2 regions of the Streptomyces manipurensis genome follow, and region 2 is predicted to be linked to the other one. Evidence: riboswitches for the same ligand, from Rfam matches in the RefSeq annotation. Region 2 holds a riboswitch; the other holds the start of a gene.

Region 1 (7,536 bases), 700 kb from region 2:
CCGTTCTTGATCTCGATGACCAGGCGCAGGCCGTGGGCGCGGTCGGTGAGGTCCTTGACGTCGGCGATGCCCTGGAGCTTCTTCGAGCCGACCAGGTCCTTGATCTTCGCGATGACCTTCTCGGGGCCGACCGTGAAGGGCAGTTCGGTGACGACGAGGCCCTTGCGGCGGGCGGTCACGTTCTCCACGGCCACCGTGGCGCGGATCTTGAAGGTGCCGCGGCCGTTCTCGTAGGCGTCCTTGATGCCCGAGAGGCCCACGATCCGGCCGCCCGTGGGCAGGTCGGGACCCGGTACGAAGCGCATCAGCGCCTCCAGGTCCGCGTGCGGGTACCGGATCAGGTGGCGGGCGGCCGCGATGACTTCGCCGAGGTTGTGCGGCGGCATGTTGGTCGCCATGCCGACCGCGATCCCGGACGCGCCGTTGACCAGGAGGTTGGGGTAGGCGGCGGGGAGCGCGACCGGCTCCTGCTCCTGGCCGTCGTAGTTGGCGGTGAAGTCGACGGTGTCCTCGTCGATCGACTCCGTCATCAGCGACGTGGCGTCGGCCATCCGGCACTCGGTGTACCGCATGGCGGCCGGCGGGTCGTCGTTGCCGAGCGAGCCGAAGTTGCCGTGGCCGTCGACCAGCGGCAGCCGCATGGAGAAGGGCTGTGCCATGCGCACCAGCGCGTCGTAGATCGACGCGTCACCGTGCGGGTGGAGCTTGCCCATCACCTCGCCGACGACGCGGGCGCACTTCACGTAGCCGCGGTCGGGGCGCAGCCCCATCTCGTTCATCTGGTAGACGATGCGCCGGTGCACCGGCTTCATGCCGTCGCGGGCGTCGGGCAGGGCGCGGGAGTAGATCACCGAGTACGCGTACTCGAGGAAGGAGCCCTGCATTTCGTCGACGACGTCGATGTCGAGGATCCTCTCCTCGAAATCCTCCGGCGGCGGGGTCTTCGTGCTGCGGCGGGCCATCGCTGCGCGGCTCCTTAACCAAAATGGGGTGTGCTGGGTGTCGGGCTGGTGGTGCGGGGTCTGGCGGGTGTGGCGGGATCTGGCTGGTGTGGCGGGTGGTGCGGCCGGGTCGTGCAGGTGTCCGGCGGGGTCATGACGCCGACCATTGTGGCCCGAGGCGCCGACAACGCCGACTCCGACCCAGGTCTGGGCCGGGAACTTATCCGGCGGCCGACGCGCTTGCATACAGTGGCAGGTCTGCAAGAAATCTCTGTATCGCGATCGAAGGGACCACATGCCCATGGGTCACACGGCCACAGCCCAGGCCGGCTCCGGCGGCCTGACAGCGACCGAACACCGGCTGGCCAACGGTCTGCGCGTGGTGCTGTCCGAGGACCACCTGACCCCGGTCGCCGCGGTCTGCCTCTGGTACGACGTCGGCTCGCGCCACGAAGTCAAGGGCCGTACCGGCCTGGCTCACCTCTTCGAGCACCTGATGTTCCAGGGTTCGGCGAGCGTACCGGGCAACGGCCACTTCGAGCTGGTCCAGGGCGCCGGCGGCTCCCTGAACGGCACCACCAGCTTCGAGCGCACCAACTACTTCGAGACGATGCCGACGCACCAGCTGGAGCTCGCGCTCTGGCTGGAGGCGGACCGGATGGGCTCCCTGCTGGCCGCCCTGGACGAGGAGTCCATGGAGAACCAGCGCGACGTCGTCAAGAACGAGCGCCGCCAGCGCTACGACAACGTCCCCTACGGCACCGCCTTCGAGCGGCTGACCGCCCTCGCCTACCCCGAGGGCCATCCGTACCACCACACCCCGATCGGCTCCATGGCCGACCTGGACGCCGCCTCCCTGGAGGACGCGCGCGCCTTCTTCCGTACGTACTACGCGCCCAACAACGCGGTGCTGTCGGTCGTCGGCGACATCGACCCGGAGCGGACGCTCGCCTGGATCGAGAAGTACTTCGGCAGCATCCCCTCGCACGACGGCAAGCAGCCGCCGCGCGACGGCTCGCTGCCCGACGTCATCGGCGAGCAGCTGCGCGAGGAGATCGTCGAGGAGGTCCCGGCGCGCGCCATGATGGCCGCCTACCGGCTGCCGCACGACGGCACCCGCGAGTGCGACGCCGCCGACGTGGCGCTGACCATCCTGGGCGGCGGCGAGTCCTCGCTGCTGCACAACCGCCTGGTGCGCCGCGACCAGACGGCCGTCGCCGCCGGCTTCGGCATGCTGCGCCTGGCCGGGGCTCCCTCGCTGGGCTGGCTGGACGTCAAGACCTCCAGCGGCGTCGAGATCCCCGCGATCGAGGCGGCCGTGGACGAGGTGCTCGCGCGGTTCGCCGCGGAGGGCCCTACGGCCGAGGAGATGGAGCGCGCCCAGGCACAGCTGGAGCGCGAGTGGCTGGACCGGCTGAGCACGGTGGCCGGGCGCGCCGACGAACTGTGCCGCTACGCGGTGCTCTTCGGCGACCCGCAGCTGGCGCTCACCGCCGTCCGGCGCGTCCTGGACATTACCGCCGAGGAGGTGCAGGCCGTGGCCGCGGCCCGGCTGCGCCCGGACAACCGCGCGGTGCTCGTCTACGAGCCGCTGGCGGCCGAGGACGCCGACGCCTCCGACCTGCACGACGAGTCCGACGAGAACGAGGGGGCGGAGCAGTGAGCGACACCGCAGCCGTCACGATGACCTTCCACCCGCGCCCGGAGGCGGGGGAGCCGCAGCCGTGGGCCTTCCCGGCCCCCGAGCGCGGTGAGCTGCCCAACGGCCTGACCCTGCTGCGCTGTCACCGCCCGGGCCAGCAGGTGATCGCGGTGGAGGTCAACCTCGCGGCCCCGCTGGACGCCGAGCCCGAGGGCCTGGACGGCGTGGCGACCATCATGGCGCGCGCGCTCTCCGAGGGCACCGACAAGCACTCCGCCGAGGAGTTCGCCGCCGAGCTGGAGCGCTGCGGCGCCACGCTCGACGCCCACGCCGACCACCCGGGCCTGCGGGTCTCCCTGGAGGTCCCGGCCTCCCGGCTGGGCAAGGCGCTGGGGCTGCTCGCCGAGGCGCTGCGCGCACCCGCCTTCGCCGACGCCGAGGTGGACCGGCTGGTCCGCAACCGGCTCGACGAGATCCCGCACGAGCTGGCCAACCCGCAGCGCCGCGCCGCCAAGCAGCTCTCCAAGGAGCTGTTTCCGGCGTCCCTGCGCATGTCCCGGCCGCGCCAGGGCACGGAGGAGACGGTCGCCCGGATCGACTCCGCCGCCGTACGCGCCTTCTACGAGGCCCACGTACGCCCCGCGACGGCCACCGCGGTGGTCGTCGGCGACCTGACCGGGATCGACCTGGACGCCGTCCTCGCGGACACCCTGGGCACCTGGACGGGCAACACCGCCGAGGCCCGCCCGGTGCCGCCGGTGACCGCCGACGACACCGGCCGCGTGGTCATCGTCGACCGGCCCGGCGCCGTGCAGACCCAGCTGCTGATCGGCCGGATCGGGGCGGACCGCCACGACAGCGTCTGGGCGGCCCAGGTGCTCGGCACGTACTGCCTGGGCGGCACCCTCACCTCCCGCCTGGACAAGGTGCTGCGCGAGGAGAAGGGGTACACCTACGGCGTGCGCGCCTTCGGCCAGGTGCTGCGGTCCACGGCGGACGGCAAGGGCGCCTCGATGCTCGCCATCAGCGGTTCGGTGGACACCCCCAACACCGGCCCGGCGCTGGAGGACCTCTGGAAGGTGCTCCGGACCCTGGCGGAGGGCGGCCTGACCGACGCCGAGCGCGACGTGGCCGTGCAGAATTTGGTGGGCGTGGCCCCGTTGAAGTTCGAGACGGCGGCCTCGGTCGCGGGCACCCTGGCCGACCAGGTCGAGCAGGAGCTGCCGGACGACTACCAGGCGCGGCTGTACGCACAGTTGGCCGAGACGGGCACCGTGGAGGCCACCACGGCGGTTGTGAAGGCCTTCCCGGCGGACCGGCTGGTCACGATCCTCGTCGGCGACGCGGCGGTCATCGAGGAGCCCGTGCGGGCCCTCGGTATCGGAGAGGTCTCCGTCGTCACCAACTGACGGTCCGACGGCTGCCGGCCGTTCGGCTACGGGGCCGTCAACTGACTTACCGGGCACAGGGCTCCGGCGGCACTGCCGCCGGAGCCCTTTTGTCCGTTTAGTGTCGTGGTTGCTTTTATGTGATGTGGCGTACGCAACAAAAACGCGCGTCTGTTTGGTGATCGGCTGATGATCCGCCTAGCGTCGGCCGTGCTGTTCGTCAGTCGTGCCCGCCGCACCCGCGGCACCGGACAGCGATCGCCGAGTCCCCGTCAGGCGCGAGCCTGGGGAGCCGGGGACCCACATGAGTCCCTGGGGTGAATCGGACCCCCTCGCAAGAGGAGGCCCGTAGGAGACCTTCCTGCTCCGAACCCGTCAGCTAACCCGGTAGGCGAGAAGGAAGGAAAGGATCAAACCCTTCATGGCGTTTGGCAGTCGTCCCGCTGGTACCGGCAAGCACCGTGGTTCCAGCCGCCTGAGCAAGAAGACCGCCGGCTACGCCGGTATCGCCGCGATCGCCACGACGGGTGTCGTCGGCTCCCTCGCCGCCCCGGCCTTCGCCGCGGACAACCACAGCAGCACCTCCGCCGCCGACAACGGCCTCGGTGCCGTGGTCGTCGCCGACGAGCTCGCGGGCGACCTCGCCGACCAGGCCGTGTCCCAGCAGCGCGTCGCCGACCAGGCCGCCGCCCAGGCGCAGGCCGAGGCCGAGGCCAAGCAGAAGGCCGCCGAGGGCAAGCGCCTCGCCGAGGCCAAGGCCAAGGCCGAGCGGGAAGCCGCCGAGCGCGCGGCCCGCGAGGAGGAGCGCAAGCGCCTCAACACCTTCGTCTCCCCGCTGGACGACTCGTACGTCAGCACGCAGTACAAGGCGGGCGGCGGCATGTGGTCCTCCGGCAGCCACACGGGCATCGACTTCCACGCGGCCTCCGGCACGTCGGTCCACGCGGTGGGCTCCGGCACCGTCGTCGAGGCCGGCTGGGGCGGCGCCTACGGCAACAACGTCGTCATCAAGCACAACGACGGCACCTTCACCCAGTACGGGCACCTGTCCTCGCTGAACGTCTCCGTCGGCCAGCAGGTCACCCCGGGCCAGCAGATCGGCCTGTCGGGCTCCACCGGCAACTCCAGCGGCCCGCACCTGCACTTCGAGGCCCGCACCGGCTCGCAGTACGGCTCGGACATCGACCCGATCGCGTACCTGCGCTCGCACGGCGTCAGCCTCTGACAACCGCGCATCCTTCCGCTTCACCGAGGACCCCGGCTCGCACCGAGCCGGGGTCCTCGTGTTTTGCGCCTCCGCGCAATGTTACGGATTTCCGTCCGCTCTCGAAATTATGGTGTGCTGCAATAGAGTCGTGACGCGCGCACGCGCGTGCATTGTGGCAGGCAGTCGGAAATAGGCGGAGGTTCGGTCTTGCGTATTCCTGCGCACGCGGTATGCACGGCGATCCGCGACGACATCGTCTCCGGGGTGTTCGCGCCGGGCGCCCGGCTGACCGAGGAGGTGCTCGCCCGCCGGTACGGGGTCTCCCGGGTCCCCGTCCGCGAGGCGCTGCGCACCCTGGAGTCCGAGGGGTTCGTGACCACGCGGCGGCACGCGGGGGCCTGTGTGGCCGAGCCGACCGCGCAGGAGGCCGCGGACCTCCTGGAGCTACGGGTGCTGCTGGAGCCCCTCGCGGCCGCCCGGGCGGCCCGGCGGCGCACCGACGGACACCTGAAGGTGCTGCGCGGGCTGGTCAGACTGGGGCAGGAGCGGGCCAGGCAGGGGCAGGGCGAGGACCTGCGGGCCCTAGGTGGCTGGTTCCACGAGACGCTCTCCCAGGCCTCCGCCAGCCCCGGCCTGATCGCGCTGCTCACCCAGATGCGGCACAAGACCGCCTGGATGTTCGTGGTGGACGCGCCGGCCCGGCCGACGGAGTGCTGGGCCGAGCACGGTGCGCTCGTGGACGCCGTGGCGCGCGGGGACGCCGAACGGGCGCGCTCCCTGGCCGCCGTGCACGCCGAGCGCGCGGCGGGCGCCCACCGCCCGCGCCCCCGCGCGGCGGTGAGGACTTCGCAACCTGCCGTACACATGCCGGGCGGTCGGCATTAACAACGCCCGTATACAAAAGAGGGAATCGGGTGCGGTCTGCGGACTGCCGGGCGATTGAATTTCCGGGGCCGGTTATTTCCGGACGCCCGATTCCTTCCGGGCCCGGGATTTCCGGCCGTGATCGGCGGGCCGTCGTGAATTCACGCCGACGGCGTTCTTCTGTCCGGCGCGCATTTCCTCCCGGTGTATTCCGCTCGGCGTGGATTCCTCCCGCCGGGCGCGGAGGCCGCCCCGGGTACGGAAACGGCGGAGCCGCGGTCCCCGTCGCGCCGGGGGCCGCGGCTCCGCCGCGTACGGGGCGGACCGGCCCGCAGGCCGGATCCGAAGGACGGGCCCGCCGGTGGATCCTCGGTGGATCCCGCAACGGGCCCGGAGGCGGACCTGAAGGGTCAGACCGTCTCGGGGAGCTCTTCGAGCCCCTCGGCGACCAGCTTCGCCAGGCGGTCCAGTGCGGCGTCCGCACCCTCGGCGTCGGAGGCGAGGACGATCTCCTCGCCGCCCTGGGCGCCCAGGCCCAGGACCGCCAGCATGGAGGCGGCGTTGACGGGGTCGCCGCCGGACTTCGCGATGGTCACCGGGACGCCGGAAGCGGTCGTCGCGCGGACGAAGATCGAGGCGGGACGAGCGTGCAGGCCCTCGGCCCACCCGACGTTGACGCGGCGCTCTGCCATGGTGATGCCCTTCAGGTTCTTACGGTTGTCTAGACCAGTCTCTCACGGCACCCGGAATGCTCCGACCGACCTCCGGCCCGGATCCGCCGCCCTTGGATCCCCCAGCTTGCACCGTTCTGCCCCGGCTTGCCGCGTGCGCCGCGCGAGAGCTGTCCGGCCCGGTCCGGCCGTAAGGTATGCGCATGACCATAGAGTCGGACCCGTCCTACCCGGCCCACTGGGAGGCGGACGTCGTCCTCCGCGACGGCGGCACCGCCCGGATCAGGCCCATCACTGCCGAGGACGCGGGCCGGCTGGTCAGCTTCTACGAGCAGGTCTCCGACGAGTCGAAGTACTACCGCTTCTTCGCCCCCTACCCCCGACTCTCCGACCGGGACGTGCACCGCTTCACGCACCACGACTACGTGGACCGGGTCGGGCTCGCCGCCACCGTCGGCGAGGAGTTCATCGGGACCGTCCGCTACGACCGCATCGGCCCCGACGGCCGGCCCGCCTCGGCCCCCGCCGACGCGGCCGAGGTGGCCTTCCTCGTCCAGGACGCCCACCAGGGCCGCGGGGTCGCCTCCGCCCTCCTCGAACACATCGGGGCGGTGGCCCGCGAGCGCGGCATCCGCCGCTTCGCCGCCGAGGTGCTGCCCGCCAACAGCAAGATGATCAAGGTGTTCACGGACGCCGGGTACGAGCAGAAGCGCAGCTTCGAGGACGGCTCCGTCCACCTCACCCTCGACCTCGAACCCACCGCCGAGTCCCTCGCCGTCCAGCTGGCCCGCGAGCAGCGCGCCGAGGCGCGCTCCGTGCAGCG
Region 2 (7,536 bases):
ATCGGCACGGTCCGCGGGGGAATATCGGCCTTCCGTGTCCTGCGTGCCGTACTGCCCGCTTTTCATGAATGGCACCGTTCTTCGCTGCTCCCCAGGAGGTGAGCCAGATGGCCATGCCGCTGCGCCAGACCATCAGGGTCGGGACCTATCTGCTCGAACAGAAGCTCCGCAAGCGGGACAAGTTCCCGCTGATCGTCGAGCTGGAGCCGCTCTACGCCTGCAATCTGGCCTGTGAGGGCTGCGGGAAGATCCAGCACCCGGCCGGGGTGCTCAAGCAGCGCATGCCGGTGGCCCAGGCGGTCGGGGCCGTGCTGGAGTCCGGCGCGCCCATGGTGTCCATCGCGGGCGGCGAGCCCTTGATGCACCCGCAGATCCACGAGATCGTGCGGCAGTTGGTGGCCCGGCGCAAGTACGTGTTCCTGTGCACCAACGCGATGCTGCTGCGCAAGAAGATCGAGAAGTTCACCCCCTCCCCGTATTTCGCCTTCGCCGTGCACATCGACGGCCTGCGGGAACGCCACGACGAGTCGGTGGCCAAGGAAGGGGTCTTCGACGAGGCGGTGGCCGCCATCAAGGAGGCGAAGAGGCGCGGATTCCGGGTCACCACGAACTCCACCTTCTTCAACACCGACACGCCCCAGACGATCATCGAGGTGCTCAACTTCCTCAATGACGACCTGAAGGTGGACGAAATGATGATCTCGCCCGCCTACGCCTACGAAAAGGCGCCCGACCAGGAGCACTTCCTGGGCGTCGAACAGACCCGGGACCTCTTCCGGAAGGCCTTCGCGGGCGGCAACCGGCGGCGCTGGCGCCTCAACCACTCCCCGCTCTTCCTCGATTTCCTGGAAGGGAAGGCCGATTTCCCCTGCACGGCCTGGGCCATTCCGAATTACTCGCTCTTCGGCTGGCAGCGCCCCTGCTACCTGATGAGCGACGGCTACGTACCCACGTACCGGGAGCTCGTCGAGGACACCGACTGGAGCAAGTACGGCCGCGGCAAGGACCCGCGCTGCGCGAACTGCATGGCGCACTGCGGGTACGAGCCCACCGCCGTCCTGGCCACCATGGGATCCCTCCGGGAGTCCCTGCGGGCCGCCCGGGAGACGGTCGGCGGCAACCGGGACCCGCAGTGACCGGCTTCGACCTGCGGGCCCTGCTCGACGAGCGCGGCGCCGAGCGCTACGCGCTGCACGAGCGCCACCTCAACCCGCAGCTGCCCCGGATGCTGCGCACCATCGGCTTCGACAAGGTCTACGAGCGCGCCGAGGGCGCCCACTTCTGGGACGCCGAGGGCAACGACCACCTCGACATGCTGGCCGGCTTCGGGGTGATGGGCCTCGGCCGGCACCACCCGGTGGTCCGGCAGGCGCTGCACGACGTCCTGGACGCCGGCCTGGCCGACCTCACCCGCTTCGACTGTCAGCCGCTGCCGGGGCTGCTGGCCGAGCGGCTCCTGGCGTACAGCCCGCACCTGGACCGCGTGTTCTTCGGCAACAGCGGAACGGAGGCCGTCGAGACCGCGCTGAAGTTCGCCCGGTACGCCACCGGGCGCCCCCGGATCCTCTACTGCGACCACGCCTTCCACGGGCTCACCACCGGATCCCTCTCGGTCAACGGGGAGGAAGGCTTCCGGGACGGCTTCGCGCCGCTGCTCCCCGACACCCGGATCGCCCTGGGCGACCTGGCGGCCCTGGAGCGCGAGCTGCGGCGCGGGGACGTCGCCGCCTTCGTCCTCGAACCGATCCAGGGCAAGGGGGTGCTCGCCGCCCCGCCCGGATTCCTGCTCGCGGCGCAGGAACTGCTCCACCGGCACAAGGCGCTGCTGATCGCCGACGAGGTGCAGACCGGGCTCGGACGGACCGGGGACTTCTACGCGTACCAGCACGAGCCGGGCGTGGAGCCGGACCTGGTCTGCGTCGCCAAGGCGCTGTCGGGCGGCTACGTGCCGGTGGGCGCGACCCTGGGCAAGGACTGGATCTTCAAGAAGGTCTACTCGTCGATGGACCGGGTGCTCGTGCACTCCGCGAGCTTCGGGTCCAACGCGCAGGCGATGGCGGCCGGGCTCGCGGTGCTGTCCGTGATGGAGGACGAGCGGCTCGTGGAGCGCGCCCGCACCACGGGCGACCTGCTGCGCGGCCGGCTGGCGGCGCTGGTCGACGAGTACGAGCTGCTGCACGAGGTGCGCGGGCGGGGGCTGATGATCGGCATCGAGTTCGGGCGGCCGTCCTCCTGGGGGCTGCGCAGCAGGTGGACCATGCTCCAGGCCGCCCGGAAGGGGCTGTTCGCGCAGATGGTGGTGGTGCCGCTGCTCCAGCGGCACCGGATCCTCACCCAGGTCTCCGGGGACCACCTCGAGGTGATCAAGCTCATTCCGCCGCTGGTCCTGGAGGAGGCGGACGTCGACCGCTTCGTCGGTGCCTTCCGCGAGGTCATGGACGAGGCGCACGGCGGCTCGGGGCTGATGTGGGAGTTCGGCCGGACGCTGGTGAAGCAGGCCGTCGCCGTGCGCTGACGGCCCGCTCCGGGCCCCGCCCCCACCGCTTCCCCCGGCGCTCGTTCCGGCACGGGGGAGCGGTCAGCCGAGCAGGCGGTCCCGCAGGCGGCCGAGGGTCCCGGCGTCGAGCCCGAGGCCCTCCGCCAGATAGCGGTCCACCCCGCCCCAGGTCGTGTCGATCGTGTCGAAGGCGGCGAGCAGGTACTCGGCACGGGCGTCGAAGAGCGGCGCCAGCAGCTCCATCACCTCGGGGGAGCGGGCCTCGGCCGACGCGGAGCTGCGGTGCACGCGGTAGCGGCGGTGCGGCGCGTTGGACTCCAGGTAGTCGGCGAGGATCGCCTCGCGCCCGACGCCCAGGGCGAGGAGGGTGACGGCGACGGACAGACCGGCCCGGTCCTTGCCGGCCGCGCAGTGCAGGAGCGCGGGGACGCTGTCCTCCGCGAGGGCGCGCAGCACCCGGCCGTGCTCGGCGGTGCGGTCGCGGACGATCCCCCGGTAGGAGTGCGCCATCCGGGCCGCGGCCTTGCCGTCGCCGAGCAGCTCGCGCAGCTGGGCGAGGTCGCCCTCGCGCACGAGCCGCCAGAACTCCCGGCCGTCGGCGGGGTCGGAGAGCGGGATGTTGACGTTGCGCACGCCGGGAAGTTCGACGTCGGGCCCCTCCAGCGCGTGGTCGGCCCCGTTGCGGAAGTCGAAGACGGTGTGGAGGCCGAGCGAGGCGAGGAACTCCGCATCGGTTTCGGTGGCATGTGCGAGATGTCCGCTTCGGAAGAGTCGTCCCGGCATGACCCTTCGGCCGTCGGAAGTCGGCAATCCGCCCACATCGCGGAAATTGCGCACTCCGGTCAGTTCCGGCTCCTGTATCTGCTGGGTCACGGGAACTCCTCCGCCTCGTCGTGGGGTGTCTGTCCGAATTGCGCTCTTTGGTGTCAACTTGCCATGTCCGGAGGTGAGATCGGCCGCACCCCCGTGAGCCAGATCATACGGTGACGGTGCGTGCCTGATCGCCAAGGCCGAATGGCCAGCCGGGGGCGGCTGTTGACGGTCCGGAATGGACGCAGGGTGACCGGAATTCCGAGGACCGCGCATTCCTGTGATTCCGTCAGGGAATTCGTGGCTTGTTCCCCGCGGCGGAAAGGGATTACCTTCGCGATCGATCCGGGCGGATCGCCGAATCCTGCCACCGTCCGGAAACCGCAACCGAACCATTCGCGCGGCAGGAGCGGGGGAACCAGGTAGGCCGCCGTCCCCGGAGATCCATTTCTCCGGTGCCGGCTCGGGGTGAAGCCGTGCATGTCCTCGTGCATGTACGGCCGGACATCTCCAGTCCGAACCCGACAGCTCACCTCGCAGGCGCCGGAGAGGAATCCGCCATGCCTGCAAAGGGCAAGCACCGCCGACCCAAGTCCCTTTCGATTTCCCGCGGATTCGCCTTCGCCGGTACCGGCGGAGCGGCCCTCGCGCTGCCGCTGACCTTCACCGCCGGAGCCCACGCCGCCGGCGCCCCGGCCGCGGCCCCCGCCGTCGCCCCGGCGGCCGCGCCGCAGGCCCCCGCAGCGCCGCAGTCCGCCCCCGCCGGCGTCCAGGCCGCGCCCTCCGTCTACACGGTCGTCCCCGGCGACTGCCTCTCGGAGATCGCCGCCGAGCGCAACCTCTCCGGCGGCTGGGAGCAGCTGTACGCCGACAACCGCGAGGCCGTCGGCTCCGACCCCTCGCTGATCCACCCCGGCCTGCGGCTCCACCTCGGCGGCCCCGGCGAGACCGCCCCCGCGGACGAGGCTCCCGCCCCGGCGAAGCGGACCACCTACAAGAGCGCCCCCCAGGCGGCCCCGAAGAAGGCCCCGAAGGCCGCCGCTCCGGCCGCGCCCGAGCAGGCCGAAGAGGCTCCCGCGGCCGAGGCCCCCGCCGCCAAGCCGTCGGCGGCCGGCTTCGTCGCCCCGGTCGGCGGCGGCGTCTCCACGGCGTACAGGACCGCGGGCGCCATGTGGTCCTCCGGCTACCACACCGGCGTCGACTTCATCGCTCCGATGGGCACCACCGTCAAGGCCGTCGGCGCCGGCACCGTGGTCTCCGCCGGCTGGAGCGGCTCGTACGGCAACGAGGTCGTCATCCGGCACGCGGACGGCAAGTACTCCCAGTACGCCCACCTGTCCCAGCTCTCGGTCTCCTCCGGCCAGAGCGTCACCGCCGGCCAGTCCATCGGCCTCTCCGGCTCCACCGGCAACTCGACCGGCCCGCACCTGCACTTCGAGATCCGTACCGGCCCGTCCTACGGCTCGGACATCGACCCGATCGCCTACCTCCGCTCGAAGGGCGCCAGCCTCTGACGGTCGTCGCCGGCGGAGCACCGACGCGCGTGGGGCCGGGGCCCGAGGGGGGTCCCGGCCCCACGTGTACTTATTCCTTACCTCTCGCGTGGTATAGATCACGGCCCGTCAACCCCTCATTACGTTGGCGTAGGTTGGTTACGGGAGTGAAGGATGGGCTCTCGTGGCAGCGACGACGACGAAACTCAAGACCATCGGCTCGTACGCGGCGATCGGGGACAGCTTCACCGAAGGCGTGGGGGACCCGGGACCCGGGGATTCCTTCCTCGGCTGGGCGGACCGGCTCGCCGTGCTCCTGGCCGACCAGCGCGAAGAGCACGACTTCCGGTATGCGAATCTGGCGGTGCGCGGAAAGCTCCTCGACCAGATCGTGGCCGACCAGCTTCCGAGGGCCAAGGCCCTCGCGCCGGACCTCGTGACCTTCTGCGCGGGCGGCAACGACATCATCCGGCCCGGCAGCGACCCGGACGACGTGGCGGAACGCTTCGAGGCGGCCGTGGCCGACCTCACGGGGGCCGTGGGCCACGTGATGATCACCACCGGCTTCGACACCCGCGGCGTGCCCGTCCTCAAGCACCTGCGGGGCAAGGTCGCCACGTACAGCGCGCACGTGCGGGCCATCGCCGACCGCTACGACTGCCCGGTGCTCGACCTGTGGTCGCTGAAGTCCGTCCAGGACCGGCGTGCCTGGGACGCCGACCGGCTGCACCTCTCTCCCGAGGGCCACACGCGCGTCGCCCTGCGCGCCGCGCAGGTGCTCGGCCTGGAGGTGCCGGCCGACCCCGACCAGCCGTGGCCGCAGCTGCGCCCGCGCGGCTCGGTGGACGTGACCCGCGACAACATCCAGTGGGCCCGCGAGTACCTCGTGCCGTGGATCGGCCGGCGGCTGCGCGGCGAGTCCTCCGGCGACCACGTCGAGGCGAAGCGGCCGGACCTGCTGCCCCTGTGAGCTCCGGGCACGCAGGGTGACGGTACGGGCCGCGGTGCGACGGACGCCGGCTCCCGCGGGCCGCGGGGCGGCGGGGGACTCCGGGACGCCGCGGTGCGGGGGCGGCGGGCGGAATCCTTCGGGGCCGGTGGGCGTTGGCATGGTCGTAGCGATACGACCGCACCGACCCCATCCTCCCTGGAGGCGCTTTGACCGGCACCCGTCCCCTGCGTCCGCGGCTGCGTGCCCTGCGGCCCGAAGCCTTCGGCGCGGACCCGTCCGGTGCCCGGCTGGAGCGCATCCGCCGCTCGCCGAACTTCGCCGACGGCGTCTTCCAGAACCCGCTCGGAGCCCGGAACAGGCCCTCGGGGTCCATGACGGAGTTCGCCAAGATCTACTTCCACCGGGAGCAGCGGGCCCGGCGCAGCCCGGCCGCCCCCATCCCCGTCCACCCGACGACCCTCGCCGACCTGGCCAAGGCCCCGGCGAGCGGCCTGCGGCTCACCTGGATGGGCCACTCCAGCGTCCTCGCGGAGATCGACGGGCGCCGGGTGCTCTTCGACCCGGTGTGGGGCGAGCGCTGCTCCCCCTTCCCCTTCGCCGGACCCAAGCGGCTGCATCCCGTCCCGGTGCCGCTGGCCTCCCTGGGCACGGTCGACGTCGTGGTCATCTCGCACGACCACTACGACCACCTCGACCTGCCGACGATCAAGGAGCTGGCCGGCACCGACACGGTCTTCGCGGTCCCGCTGGGCGTCGGCGCGCACCTGGAACGCTGGGGCGTGCCGGCCGGCCGGCTGCGCGAGCTCGACTGGAACGAGAGCACCGAGGTCGCCGGGCTCAAGCTCACGGCTACCCCCGCACGCCACTTCTGCGGCCGCGGCCTGCGCAACCAGCAGCACACGCTCTGGGCCTCCTGGGTCGTCGCCGGGGAGGAGCACCGGATCTACCACAGCGGGGACACCGGCTACTTCCCCGGCTTCAAGGAGATCGGCGCCGAGCACGGGCCCTTCGACGCCACGATGATCCAGATCGGCGCCTACTCGGAGTACTGGCCCGACATCCACATGACCCCCGAGGAGGGCATGCGCGCCCACCTCGACCTCCAGGGCGGCACCCCGCACGGCACGATGCTGCCGATCCACTGGGGCACGTTCAACCTCGCCCTGCACCCGTGGGACGAGCCGGGCGAGGGCACGCTGGCCGCCGCGGAGGGGGCCGGGGCGGGCATCGCGCTGCCGATCCCGGGCCAGCCGTTCGAGCCCGGCACCGCCGGGGCGCCCCGGGAGCCGTGGTGGCGGCCGTTCGTGGCGGGGGGCGCGACCCCGGCGCTGCCTCCGGCGGCCCGGCCGGCGGCCGCGGGGGACCGGCCCGCCGCGGTCGGGCGGGAGGAGACCGAGGCCGTCGGTTCCTGACCGCCTCCTGTTCGTGATCGCCACCGGTCGGTGACGGCCACCGGTCCGTGACCGCGGCCGGCCGGTGGACGCCGCACGCGCCCCGTCCGGCCGGCGGGGGCGCGGCGGGCGCATTCGTGCTCCAGTGCGAGCGCTCCACCGGGAGCGGGAAGCACCCCGCAAAGTTCACGAACCGGCAGGCCGGGGCGCTGAAACCGGGTCCGGCGTGGGTATCGGTCGATCAATGCCGGGCCCCGGGAACGCCGGGGTCCGGGCCCCACGTACCGAGGACGCCGATGTCCGGACTCCGCGCCGCCCGCCACGCCCCGTCGAGGCACACCGCCACCGGTCCCTCCCGGCAGATACGCCCCCAGCTGGTACGCGCGGCCCTGC

The links. A riboswitch is a leader RNA that binds a small molecule or an ion and turns the genes downstream of it on or off. The one in region 2 is predicted to bind cyclic di-AMP.
Region 1: it holds a riboswitch for cyclic di-AMP, as region 2 does, so the genes downstream of both, ACPU2J_RS25420 (M23 family metallopeptidase) here and ACPU2J_RS28325 (M23 family metallopeptidase) in region 2, are expected to answer to the same signal.

What each region holds. Positions count from the first base shown of each region.
Region 1 is NZ_CP186950.1:5,497,910-5,505,445, forward strand. Features, by position in the region: gene ACPU2J_RS25405 (DNA gyrase/topoisomerase IV subunit A) at 1-962, opposite strand, end outside; gene ACPU2J_RS25410 (M16 family metallopeptidase) at 1,243-2,604, shown strand; gene ACPU2J_RS25415 (M16 family metallopeptidase) at 2,625-3,992, shown strand; cyclic di-AMP (ydaO/yuaA leader) riboswitch at 4,221-4,379, shown strand; gene ACPU2J_RS25420 (M23 family metallopeptidase) at 4,393-5,196, shown strand; gene ACPU2J_RS25425 (GntR family transcriptional regulator) at 5,386-6,063, shown strand; gene ACPU2J_RS25430 (HPr family phosphocarrier protein) at 6,453-6,734, opposite strand; gene ACPU2J_RS25435 (GNAT family N-acetyltransferase) at 6,911-7,536, shown strand, end outside.
Region 2 is NZ_CP186950.1:6,194,688-6,202,223, forward strand. Features, by position in the region: gene ACPU2J_RS28305 (1-hydroxy-2-methyl-2-butenyl 4-diphosphate reductase) at 1-102, shown strand, start outside; gene hpnH (adenosyl-hopene transferase HpnH) at 108-1,136, shown strand; gene ACPU2J_RS28315 (aspartate aminotransferase family protein) at 1,133-2,515, shown strand; gene ACPU2J_RS28320 (tyrosine-protein phosphatase) at 2,579-3,370, opposite strand; cyclic di-AMP (ydaO/yuaA leader) riboswitch at 3,683-3,863, shown strand; gene ACPU2J_RS28325 (M23 family metallopeptidase) at 3,868-4,821, shown strand; gene ACPU2J_RS28330 (SGNH/GDSL hydrolase family protein) at 4,985-5,770, shown strand; gene ACPU2J_RS28335 (MBL fold metallo-hydrolase) at 5,959-7,164, shown strand; gene ACPU2J_RS28340 (sensor histidine kinase) at 7,440-7,536, shown strand, end outside.